Regions from separate parts of the Pseudoalteromonas sp. S8-8 genome, predicted to be linked through region 2. Evidence: predicted binding sites of a transcription regulator. Region 2 holds the regulator's gene; each other region holds the start of a gene.

Region 1 (4,263 bases), on a different contig from region 2:
GAAGCCGAAAAACTAATAGAAGAAAAGCTCGGAGGGTGGTTTGATGTTGTAATAAGTCATATCCCTAATTTTATAGTTGCGATACTGATCGCAATTGTGTTTTCAATATTGGCACGCTTTGCTGGCAAGCTGATGAAAAACGTATTACGCCGCTCACTCGACTCAACACAAATTGCCGACTTAATGGCGTCAATTTTTAAAGTTATTGTGTTGTGCATAGGTTTATTTATAGCGCTCGATTTTGTTGGTTTAAAAGGCACCGTTACTTCGCTACTTGCTGGTGCGGGTATTGTAGGTTTAGCAATTGGTTTTGCGTTTCAAGATATGACCGAAAACCTAATTGCAGGTATCGCCATGGGGATACGTAAGCCGTTTAAAGCAGGTGATGTTGTTGAGTCCGATGACGTGTTTGGTTCAATACATTCAATAAACTTGCGTAACACGCTAATAGAGAGCTTTTACGGGCAGTTGATACTCGTACCTAACAAAGTATTATTTAGAAACGTCCTTAAAAACTACAGCACCTTAGGTGTTAGGCGAATAGAAGTGCCGGTGGGTATTTCGTATGGCGACGATATAGATAAAGCCAAAGATGCCATTGTTAAAAAAATTAACGAGTTTGACTTTGTAATACGCAAAGACGAAACCGCTGTATACGCTGAAGGCTTTGGTAGCAGCAGCATTAACTTACTGGTGTGGTTTTGGATTAAATACCCAGGCGAGCCTGATTTTATGACGGTGCGCCATAAAGGTATAGTTGCCGTTAAGCAAGCACTAGACGAAGCTGACATTAGCATTCCATTCCCAATTCGCACTTTAGATTTTGGTATTAAAGGCGGCGAAAAACTCGATGCCATGATTAGCGATAAAATAAGCCAGCAATCATCAAATAAAGACGGTGCTGACTCTAGCCAAAGTGAGTAATTTAGTTAAAGCTCATTAGGCAAAAGCATTGGGAAATAGTTACTTACCAACAGCGCATTTTTACAGAGTAAAAATGCGCTTTTTAATTAGTTCAAGTCACTTTTCTTTATTCATTAATTATTTTCTCCAGCAGATTTTATAACGTGTTTTTTATAAGGTAAGTTTCCCTTTTATCTATTTATTATGCAATTATTGGTTATACAAGGTGTATTTTTTTAAATATTAGGATTACAAACAAATGAAGTTAAAGATTAAATGGTTTACAAAAATAATTTTATTTTCAGCCTAGTTATTAGCTTTATTTCAGTAGGTAACGAATATAATGCTAAATATGATGTGAGTTATAAATTAAATATAGATAACAATACCGCTGAAATACTTTTTCTCGATAAAAACAAAAACCTTACCTCTACATTAATCTTACCAAATAAAGCGGTATATATTGAAAAAGAGAAGTTACGAGAGTTTTGTAGCTCAGATGATGTTTTATGCCCTAGAAAAAGTTATGAAAGTAACGTTATCACTTGGTCACCTGATGATGAATATTTAGCTGTGTTTGTGGGTAATACAAAAGGGTTTTGGTTTATCCCCAGTAAAGAGATAACAAAAGCCGCATTCAATAAAAATAATGTAGTTAAAGTCGGCGTACATACTCAAAACGATAAAATAAATATTGCTCTATTTCATGGCGCGGCAGGATGGGTTGATAATCATCATTACGTTTTTTCAGCGGGTTTAAGTGGTGACAATTTTGTTTATAAGTTTAATCCAAAAACAAAGGAACTTAAGGGTTTTCCTTTTGAGCTAAATGAAGATTCTACGGTAAGCAGTTTTAAAGAAGTTTTTGTTGAAAGTTTTAATTCACAAAAAAGTAGTTTTAAATTAAGTGATGTTATTCAACAACTAGATAAATTGAAATAACTACAAAAAATAAACATAAAAAAGCGCAGCTTGTGTTGGAGTAACAAGCCGCGCTTATGAATTAGTTATACAAATAGGTTTATGTGGTGCGTATTAAATAACGCTAATTTTGTTACGAATTATTTTTACCCCATCCATATTTTCTAAAAACTTTTGAGCTAATGCGCGCTGAAAGCCGGTTTGCGCTTCGCCATATAAATCTACTTCACCGTTTTTTACCTGCACACGAATATCGCTTAACACTAAGTTAGGATTGGTACGTAAGGTATGAGTAATTGTTTGCTGCAAGTTAGGTTGCGTAGCAACAGTGCTTACTACGATCACGCTTGTTGCTGCACTTACTTTTGTAGCGCAAGCTAATAAAAATAAACAACAAAATGATACTAAAGCGATAGTTAACTTGAAGCGGTTCATAACTTAATCCTTACATTACGGTGAATAGTGCAGCCACAATATGGAAATTCCATCGGCTAGGTTATCTTTGTAGTTACAATTTCGGTGCCAATATTAACGCTATGAAATATAAGGAAATTTTATTAAGTGGGAATTCAGGTTGGCAAAAATTACATTTAAATGAGTATGAGTTACATGCTTGGGTTACATATGTAACAGGTACAAACAGCAGAGCCTACAAGGCTTGCACTAAAAAGCCGACAAAAGTCGGCTTAGTATAAAAATGTTTTAGGTTACTTTTTCTTTTTAACCTTAGCTTTTTTCTTGGCTTTCATTTTTACTGGATCTTTACGCTTTTTAGCAGGTGGCTTAGCTTCTTTATGCTGTGGCTCAACACCTCTAATTACACGGCGTTTTAATTTTTGTTCAACGTAGCGCTCTACTTTATATAAAATACCAATATCGTGTGCTTCAACTAGCGATATTGCTATCCCTTTTTTACCAGCACGGCCAGTACGACCAATACGATGTACATATACGTCGGCAGTGCGCGGCATATCAAAGTTAATAACGTGGCTGATGTCAGATACGTCAATACCACGTGCAGCTACGTCGGTAGCAACTAATATGCTTGTTTTGCCACTGTGGAAGTTTTCCATGGCTTTCATACGTTTGTCTTGTGGCATTTCGCCGCGTAACCACGCTGCTTTTACATCATTAGTTGTAAGTTCGCCAATCAATGTTTCTAAGCGTTCGCGAGTTTTAACAAACACAATCGCTTTAGTCACGTCAGGATTTTTTAGCGTATTAACTAATAACTCAAGTTTGTGATGATAATCGTCGGCTAAATGTACCCATTGGTGAATTTTAGCTTTTTCTTTACGTGACGATTCGGCTTCTAATAGAGCTGGGTCGTTTAATGTTTTTTCAGCAAACCTTTCTACGCTGTCACCTTCAAGTGTTGCTGAGAATAAAAAACATTGGCGACGATTTTTAGCTTCGTCACAAATACGGCTCATTTCTTTTTTGAAACCCATATCTAACATGCGATCTGCTTCATCAATAATAAGCATTTCTACGTGTTCAGCATGAAAGTTTTCGGTTTCTAGGTATTCCATTAATCGACCTGGTGTGGCGATTAAAATATCGTTATTTTTTTCAAAAATTTCTTTATGCGTGCCGTAGTTAATACCGCCTGTTACTACACCAATTTTTAGGTGTGTGCGTTTAGCTAGCAGTTCACATTGTTCATGAATTTGATAAGCCAGCTCACGAGTCGGGGTCATAACGAGTACGCGCGCAAAACCAGGGTCACGACGTGGGAAATCCAGTAAGTACTGAATAGCCGGAATTAAAAATGCCGCTGTTTTACCTGTACCAGTAGGCGCAGATGCTAAAATATCGCGCCCCTGTAGTGCTTCAGGAATAGCTTGTTGTTGAATGCTGGTTGGCGTCTCGTAGCCCATTTTATTAATGGCATCGAGTAGCTTGTTATCAAGATCAAATTCAGAAAATTGCATAGAGTGTCTAAAATAAGGGACAATTACCCTGATTATACGCGCTATGCTGCGCTTGGTGAATGAAAAGGTGAAAAAATGTCTGGTTTTGTATTTAAACAATTTAAAGTTGAACACGACCACTGTGCAATGAAAGTTTCTACCGATGGCATTTTGCTTGGCGCATGGGCTAATTTAAGCGGTGCAAAGTCATTACTTGATATAGGCACCGGCACCGGCTTACTAGCACTAATGTGTAAGCAGCGCAGTAATGAGCTTGATATAACTGCGGTAGAAATTGACGAAAGCGCCTATACCCAAGCATTACAAAATGTAGCTAATAGCCCGTGGCCAACAATAAGTATTACGCATCAAACTATTCAAAGCTTTAGTAGTGAAGTTAAATTTGACGTGGTTATCTCTAATCCACCGTATTTTAATCACAGTTTAAAAGGCGATAATGTTGCGCGTAATACCGCACGCCATACCGACGGCCTAAGTTTTGAAGAGTTAATTAATGCGTTTAAAC
Region 2 (4,263 bases):
TATTAAAATCACTTATTATTCCTACACTTATACTAGCGTTTAATAGTAGTGCTGCAGAGCAAAACACGCAACCGGCTGCAAATCAAATTTCAATAAGCGCCGATAAGCAAGAAGGCCAATTAAAAGCTAATGTCGGGATTTTTGAGAAAAACGTTGAAATTATTCACGGTAACCGCCGTATCACAGCCGACCGCTTAGAAGTACATAAACGCGATGAACTTGGTGATAATAAACAATTATTAATTGCTACAGGTAGCCCTGCGCACTTTGAAGAAAAGCAATCAGATGGCACGACTATGAGCGCCAGTGCTGACGAAGTACGTTATGATGTATCTAAGCGTTTTTTAACGCTTGTTGGTAATGCACAAGTATCGCAAGCGGGACAAAAAATAAATGCTAAAAGCATTACCTACGATATAGAGCAGCAGCTAATCAGTGCCGAAAAAGATGAAAACTCAACTGACCGCGTTCACACAATTTTAGTGCCAATCGAGACTAAAAAAAGTAAAAAAAGCGACAAAGGTCAACCATGAGCACATTAAAAGCAGAGCTATTAGCAAAGAGCTATAAAGGCCGTGAAGTTGTAAAAAACGTCGGCCTTGAAGTCAAAGCTGGCAGTATTGTTGGCTTACTTGGCCCTAACGGCGCAGGTAAAACCACCACGTTTTATATGATAGTAGGACTTGTACCTAGCGACAAAGGTAAAATATCGATAGACGATAACGATATTACTCTTTTACCTATGCATAGTCGTGCTAGATTAGGCATTGGCTACTTACCGCAAGAGTCTTCAATATTCAGAAAGCTGACTGTTTATCAAAACTTAATGGCCATTTTAGAAACGCGCAAAGAGTTAAATAAACAAGCTAGAGAAGACACTCTCGATAAATTATTAGATGAATTTAGCATACAACACATTCGTGATAGCCAAGGTATGGCGTTGTCGGGTGGCGAACGTCGTCGTGTGGAAATAGCACGTGCGCTGGCAGCAGATCCTAAATTTATATTACTGGATGAACCATTTGCAGGTGTTGACCCGATTTCGGTATTAGATATAAAGAAAATAATAGAACATCTTAAAAATCGTGGGATTGGTGTATTAATTACCGATCATAACGTAAGAGAAACCCTTGATGTTTGTGAAAAAGCCTACATTGTTTCTCATGGGGAGCTGATTGCATCAGGTACTCCAGAACACGTATTAAATGATAAAACAGTACGCGATGTTTACTTAGGCGAGCAATTTAGGCTGTAACATTTACGCCATGTCTTTAAGCATCTGCTAGTATTAATTATAACAACATAAAAGGATTGTTAGAGATACATGAGGCAATCACTACAGCTGCGCATGGGCCAGCAACTTACAATGACTCCACAGTTGCAACAAGCTATTCGTTTGTTGCAACTCAGTACATTGGATCTCCAGCAAGAAATACAAGAAGCTCTCGACAGCAACCCGCTATTAGAGGTTGAAGAAGCAGACTATTCAGAAGACGCTGCTGGTAAAAACGAGCAAAAAGCAGATACAGATGACATAACTGTTAGCGCATCTGCCGATGATGCTCCAAGCGAATACGAACAAGATAGTGGTGAAGCACTTGCAAAAGACACGCTAAGTGACGACATGGCTATGGATGTTAGTTGGGATGAGTACATGAGTGCCGCCCCAGCAGCATCATCGGGTCCGATGCCTGAAGACGAATCAATATACCAAGGCGCCTCTACTGAAACGCTCCATGAGTATTTAATGTGGCAGTTACAACTAACGCCATTTAGCCCTACAGACGAAGCGATTGCTATTGCTATTGTAGAAGCCGTCGATGATTCAGGTATTTTAACACTAAGCTGCGAAGAGATTTTAGAAAGCTTCAATCAAGAAAACGAAGATGATAACGAAGTCGAACTTGATGAAATTGAAGCTGTATTAAAACGCATCCAACTGTTTGATCCTGTTGGTATTGCTGCGCGTAGCCTACAAGAGTGTTTATGTATTCAGCTTAACCAGTTTGATAAAGAAACACCTTACATTAATGAAACAAAAATGATTTTAACCGAGCATATTGATTTATTAGCTGCTCGTGACTATCGTACATTAATGAAGAAAACTAAGCTCAAAGAAGAAGAGCTTAAAGAAGTAATGACATTAATACATACTCTAAGCCCTAAACCTGCAGATACTATTGTAAGAGAAGAATCTGAGTATGTTATTCCTGATGTGTCAGTTAAAAAAATTAAAGGCCGCTGGGTTGTTGAGTTAAACCCAGACAGCATGCCTAAAATTCGTGTTAATAGCCAATACGCGGCAATGTCTCGCACTGTAAAATCCAGTGGTGACAGCCAGTTTATTCGCTCGCATTTACAAGAAGCTAAATGGTTTATTAAAAGCTTAGAAAGTAGAAACGACACGCTATTAAAAGTAACAAATTGTATTGTTAAGCAACAACAAGGCTTTTTTGAACACGGTCCTGAAGCCATGAAACCAATGGTTTTAAATGATGTTGCTGAAATGGTAGAAATGCACGAATCAACAATTTCGCGCGTAACAACCCAAAAGTATATGCACACACCCCGTGGTATATTTGAGCTTAAATACTTTTTCTCAAGCCATGTAAGCACCGAAAACGGTGGTGAATGTTCATCTACAGCAATCCGTGCGCTTATCCGAAAATTAATCGCAGCAGAAAACTCAGCAAAACCATTGAGTGATAGCAAAATAGCGGATATATTGGCTGAGCAAGGAATTAAAGTAGCGAGACGTACAATCGCAAAATACCGCGAATCTCTGGCTATTCCACCGTCAAATCAACGTAAAAGTTTGATTTAAGACGCAAAAAAAGAGGGTAATGCTTATGCAACTAAACTTAACTGGTCGTCACGTAGAATTAACCGATTCACTAAGAGACTATATTAATACCAAATTTGCGAAGCTAGAAAGACACTCTGATCATATTAATAATGTTCATGTCATTCTCGATGTAGAAAAATTAAATCAAAAAGCAGAAGCCACCATACACGTAAGCGGTGCTGAGTTATTTGCCTCTACAGAACATCAAGATATGTATGCCGCCATTGACTCGTTGATCGACAAGCTCGATCGACAAGTAATTAAACACAAAGAGAAGCTTGCTCGACACTAATATGATGAAATTAAGCTCACTTATATGCCAGGACTGCAGCAAAGCTGCGGTCCTTTTTAATAGCAAAAAAAGAATTTTAGAGTTCATTAGCGAACTTGCTCACGACAAACTTCCGTATTTACCGCAACAAGATATTCTTAATGCTTTAATGAGCAGAGAAAAATTGGGTAGTACAGGTATAGGGCGTGGCATTGCCATTCCTCATGGAAGAATGAGCGGTGCAGAAGAGCCTTTGGCTTTAGTACTCGTTAGCGAAACTCCAATAAATTTTGATGCAATCGATAATCGCCCTGTTGATATTTTCGTCGCACTCATCGTACCAGATGGCGATAACCAGCAGCACTTAAAGACTCTAGCAACCATTGCTGATAAACTAAACAACAAAGATTTTTGTAAACAGTTACGCAGTGCAAAATCAGATACTGAGCTTTACCAAGTTATTGTCAATCAATCATAGTTTTATAAAGGGTGTTAAATGGAGTTAATTATCATAAGCGGCCGTTCTGGTTCTGGAAAGTCGGTTGCTTTACGCATTGTAGAAGATTTAGGTTATTATTGCGTAGATAATATTCCAGTTAACTTGCTTCCTTCATTAGTTCGCAGTGTGTCTGATAGCTACGATAAAATTGCTGTTAGCATTGATGTACGGAACATCCCTAAACAACAAGATGAATTTAACGATATTCTTGAATACTTGCCAGGCTTTGCAAACCCTACGTTATTTTATTTAGATAGCGACGATCAAACATTGATAAAACGTTTTTCTGAAACTCGTAGATTACACCCACTATCAATTGACTCGTTGCCTCTTGATTTAGCCATCAAAAAAGAAAAAGAATTACTTGATGTATTAATCACCCGCGCCGACTTTATGATAGACACGACTGATTTGAGTGTTCATCAACTCGCTGAATCTATTCGTGAAAAGATTTTAGGTAAAAAAGATAAACAACTGATTGTCACTTTTGAATCGTTTGGTTTTAAACACGGCATACCAAAAGAAGCAGATTACGTATTTGATGCACGCTTTTTACCAAATCCACATTGGGAACCTGAATTAAAACCTTTAAATGGGTTAGATCAACCCGTTAAAGATTATTTGGCCAATCACAGCATAGTGCAAAAA
Region 3 (4,263 bases), on a different contig from region 2:
TGGCTGTGCAGGCTCTACTGGTGGTGGTATGAAAGTAGTGCGCGTGTTCTTACTTTACTTGCAGGGTGTGCGTGAGCTTAATCGTTTGGTGCACCCACGGGCTATATATTCAATCAAGCTGGGTCGAAAGGCGTTGCCAGACAAAGTAGTAGAAGCCGTGTGGGGATTTTTCTCTGCATATGCGTTGGTGTTTATTATTATTATGTTAGCGCTTATGGGCACGGGTATGGATAACATAACTGCGTTCTCAGCCACTGCGGCTTGTTTAAATAACTTAGGTCCAGGTCTGGGGGATGTAGCGTCGCATTATGGCGCTATAACCGATGGTGCTAAATGGTTGCTTACCATTGCAATGGTGTTTGGTCGTTTAGAAATATTTACTTTATTAGTGTTATTTACGCCTACTTTTTGGCGTGGATAAACGAGCGGCTTAAGTTTTAAATTACGAACTATTGGGAAAGGGATATGCCAACAAATTTAGAAAAGCTAAAGCATATAAGTGTAGGCAGCTTAGTCGACCTAGAAATATTAACACCTACAAGCAGTAAGCGTGTTAAAACTGAATTAATTGGTTTACTCGATAAACAGTTTATTATTTTAAATTATCCCAATGCAAAGCGTTTACCTGCGGCGAGTGACTATTTACGTGATGGCGTAATGGTTGTTGTAAGAGCGCTTATTGAAGGTAGTGGTGGGCAAGTTATTGCGTTTCGCCAGCAAATTATGTCGGTAGCCTCTCATCCCGCTAAACTCGTGTTTATAAACTTTCCAAAGCAAGTGCAGTTATTTGCGCTACGCTCACAAACACGCATACCTACCTTATTACCTGCAAAGCTAAAGCTAAGTGACGATAGGGTACTTGAAGGCCTTATTAAAGACATTTCACTCACTGGTGTAATGTTTGATATTAGAGGCGATCAGCAAGTTGAAAGTATTAAAGATATGCAATGCACTGTCGTACTTAATAGCAGTGATAAAGATTTTGAAGGTGAAATTTGCAGTGTTAAAGAGCATGCCGCAGGCGTGCACTGTGGAATTAAGCTACTAGCAAGCGAGGATGAAATGAAAGCCTTTATGAAAGAGCATTTTATAGACCCTTCTGCGCTTGAGCCTACCGTTGAATAAATAGGTTTTCGCTTATTTGCAACAAAAAGGCATTTTACGTCAGTATTTATAAAATTTTTTTTTCTCTTTCATAATTAAAATTATTATTTAAATAAAACAACTGATTACGTATTATTTTTTACAGCTTATTTTTTGTTATTAAAGCTTCCTCGTTAAAATTTATCTCAATTATTCTTTAAAATCCCTCCTTTTAAAACCGTACATTTAAAAATGTATCTTTTTATATAAACATAACTATATGTTTTTAATGACTTTAATGCCATCTCTTTAAAACGTGTTGCTAAAGGGCAACAATAATTATTCTAAAAACGCTTTCTTGTTGTACGTTTTATATTTAACTTATTGAAAATTATTAATTTTTAAATGTTGGCATCTAAGTTGTAATAGTCTAAGTGTACTGAACGAAATCGTGATTCAAAGTGAAATACTTAATCGCACACACATAAATTTGAAGGATACATATTATGAAAAGCATTAATAAAACTTTAGCACTTATCGCTATTGCATCTTCTTCAGCCGCTTTTGCTGCAACAGATTTTGACACACTGGATGTAGACGGCAGTGGCACAATTAGCCAAGCAGAAGCATCAGTTGATGCAAAGCTAATGAGCATGTTTTCTGAGCTTGATACTGACCAAAATGGTGAGTTATCAAAAGAAGAATTTTCAGAAGCTTAATTAAAAAGTATTTATCCTGAGTTGCCAAAGACACCTAAGTAGGCAAGGGAGCTTACGAAAGAGGATAACAAGGAAGTGAAAAATTACGTTTTAAGTTAAACGAAGCAATTTTTTTGATAGAACATTGAAGGATTAAGTTATGAAACATTTAAATAAAGCATTAGCACTTATAGTACTAGCATCTTCTTCCGCTGCATTTGCAGCATCAGATTTTGACAGCCTTGATATCGATGGTAGCGGCACAATTAGCCCAAGCGAAGCGGCAGTCGATACAGATTTAATGGCTGAATTTATTGAGCTAGATACCGACGGTAGCGGCGAGCTTTCTAAAGAAGAATTCGCTAATTACTAATTAACCTGAACTCTGGATAATAAATCTATCTCGAGCAGCTATTTTCAGCGCTAACTGCGTTGAATTTACTTGCAATAGGCCAGCTATTGACGCGTAAATTCGCCTTGTTTTCACTGAAAATCTCTGGCTAGAGAAAATAAATTTAAATATCACCATGATTCAATACGTTAGTAAATCTCTTAACCAGAGTACAGGTTAACTAATCTTTTTTCAGATTAAACATTTTTCACAGTCAGGGATCTTTGAAAAGGACTTCCCATATTACTAGGAATATTATTATGAAAACATTAAATACAACACTTGCAGTTATCGTTTTAGCATCTTCATCAGCAGCATATGCCGCAGTAGATTTTGCCTCTTTTGATGCAGATGGTAACGGTGCTATTACAATGGAAGAAGCAAAGGTTAACCCTCAGCTTGTAAAGATTTTTGATGATTTGGATACTGATGGTAATGGTGAAATCTCTAAAGAAGAGTTTTCAAAAGTACAGTAATCAATATTTAAGCATACTCCATTAAAGCCGCCTTAGTCAGCGGCTTTTTTGTGTATTAAATTAACTAATTAGAGTAACTAGTTAAAGGAATATAGCACTTACTTGGAATAGTTTTTCTACAACGGTAATGTGTTTTTTGTCGATTAAAAACATGATGACATGATCGCCCGACATAATAATTGTATCATCGTGAGCTATCAGCACATCGTCATTACGTACTATTGCCCCAATGGTTGTACCTGCAGGAAGTTTTATGTCGGCAATCGCACGACCAACCACTTTAGATGTGTTTTCATCACCATGAGCAACCGCTTCAATGGCTTCTGCTGCGCCTTTACGCAGTGAATACACGTTAACAATATCACCACGGCGTACGTGCGTTAATAACGCTGATATAGTTGCTTGTTGTGGCGATATGGCAATATCTATTTCGCCGCCTTGTACCAAATCAACGTAAGCTCCACGTTGAATAAGTACCATGGTTTTTTGTGCGCCCATACGTTTTGCAAGCATGGCCGACATAATGTTTGCTTCATCGTCGTTGGTTACGGCAATAAATACATCGACTTGTTCAATATGCTCTTCTGAGAGCAGTTCTTGATCAGATGCGTCACCACAAAAAACGACCGTGTTATCGAGCATTTCTGAGAGTTGCTCGGCACGTTCTTTACTGCGTTCAATTAGTTTAACGGTGTGGTTTTTTTCAAGTGAGCGGGCAAGGCCTGCCCCAATGTTACCGCCACCAGCTATCATAATTTTTTTGTACGAACGCTCAAGTTTTTGTAGCTCGTTCATTACTGCGCGTATATGTTTTGTAGCGGCAATAAAGAATACTTCGTCATCGGCTTCAATAACGGTGGTACCCAGTGGTTTGATTGCTTTACCTTGACGATAAATAGCGGCAACACGAGTTTCTACATTAGGAATATGTTCTTTAAGTGCAGATAACGCATAACCTACTAATAAACCCCCATAGTAAGCTTTTACGGCTACTAACGAGAGCATGCCATCAGCAAACTGCAATACTTGCAGAGCACCAGGGTAGTCAATTAGACGGCGAATATACTTAGTGACCAGTGCTTCGGGAGCAATGTAATGATCGATTGGTAAATCATCGTTTTGAAATAGTTTTTCGCGGTATTTTAAATATTGCTCTGAGCGAATGCGGGCAATTTTAGTGGGCGTTTTAAAAATACTGTACGCCACTTGGCATGCAACCATGTTCACTTCATCTGAACTGGTTACTGCTATAATCATATCGGCATCTTCAGCGCCTGCACGGCGTAAAACATCAGGATGCGCGCTGTGGCCCATAACCCCTTGTAAGTCGTACTTATCTTGAAGTTCACGTAATCGGTTACCGTCTATATCAACAACGGTAATTTCGTTTTGTTCGCCAACTAAGTTTTCAGCAAGCGTAGCACCAACTTGCCCGGCACCGAGTATAATTATTTTCATTATTTACCCGTGGTATTGATCATAATTTAATTAAAAAAATAGCCATTTAATGTTTCATAAATGGCTAACTATTTAGTGTACGGCTATTAGGCTTTTTTAACTAGCTTAGCGTAATAAAATCCATCACTTTCACCGGGCAGTAACTGCAAACCTGGAG

What was found. Region 2 encodes sigma-54, which starts transcription at its own class of promoters, with help from an activator protein. Its sites were predicted from a motif close to GTTGGCACGNNNNTNGNNT; they were not measured.
Region 1: a site for sigma-54 is predicted at 2,333-2,351, ahead of L659_RS0112135 (BON domain-containing protein). Genes of this name have one in related genera too.
Region 3: a site for sigma-54 is predicted at 1,491-1,509, ahead of L659_RS0116695 (EF-hand domain-containing protein). Genes of this name have one in related genera too.

Annotation. Positions count from the first base shown of each region.
Region 1 is NZ_AUTR01000035.1:292,958-297,220, forward strand. Features, by position in the region: gene L659_RS0112125 (mechanosensitive ion channel family protein) at 1-924, shown strand, start outside; gene L659_RS0112130 (hypothetical protein) at 1,180-1,845, shown strand; gene L659_RS0112135 (BON domain-containing protein) at 1,939-2,259, opposite strand; gene srmB (ATP-dependent RNA helicase SrmB) at 2,532-3,758, opposite strand; gene L659_RS0112150 (tRNA1(Val) (adenine(37)-N6)-methyltransferase) at 3,834-4,263, shown strand, end outside.
Region 2 is NZ_AUTR01000026.1:14,282-18,544, reverse strand. Features, by position in the region: gene lptA (lipopolysaccharide transport periplasmic protein LptA) at 1-533, shown strand, start outside; gene lptB (LPS export ABC transporter ATP-binding protein) at 530-1,255, shown strand; gene L659_RS0108080 (RNA polymerase factor sigma-54) at 1,325-2,824, shown strand; gene hpf (ribosome hibernation promoting factor) at 2,850-3,137, shown strand; gene ptsN (PTS IIA-like nitrogen regulatory protein PtsN) at 3,142-3,594, shown strand; gene rapZ (RNase adapter RapZ) at 3,613-4,263, shown strand, end outside.
Region 3 is NZ_AUTR01000049.1:46,849-51,111, forward strand. Features, by position in the region: gene L659_RS0116685 (TrkH family potassium uptake protein) at 1-421, shown strand, start outside; gene L659_RS0116690 (flagellar brake domain-containing protein) at 466-1,125, shown strand; gene L659_RS0116695 (EF-hand domain-containing protein) at 1,590-1,802, shown strand; gene L659_RS0116700 (calmodulin) at 1,942-2,154, shown strand; gene L659_RS0116705 (EF-hand domain-containing protein) at 2,433-2,648, shown strand; gene trkA (Trk system potassium transporter TrkA) at 2,730-4,106, opposite strand; gene rsmB (16S rRNA (cytosine(967)-C(5))-methyltransferase RsmB) at 4,193-4,263, opposite strand, start outside.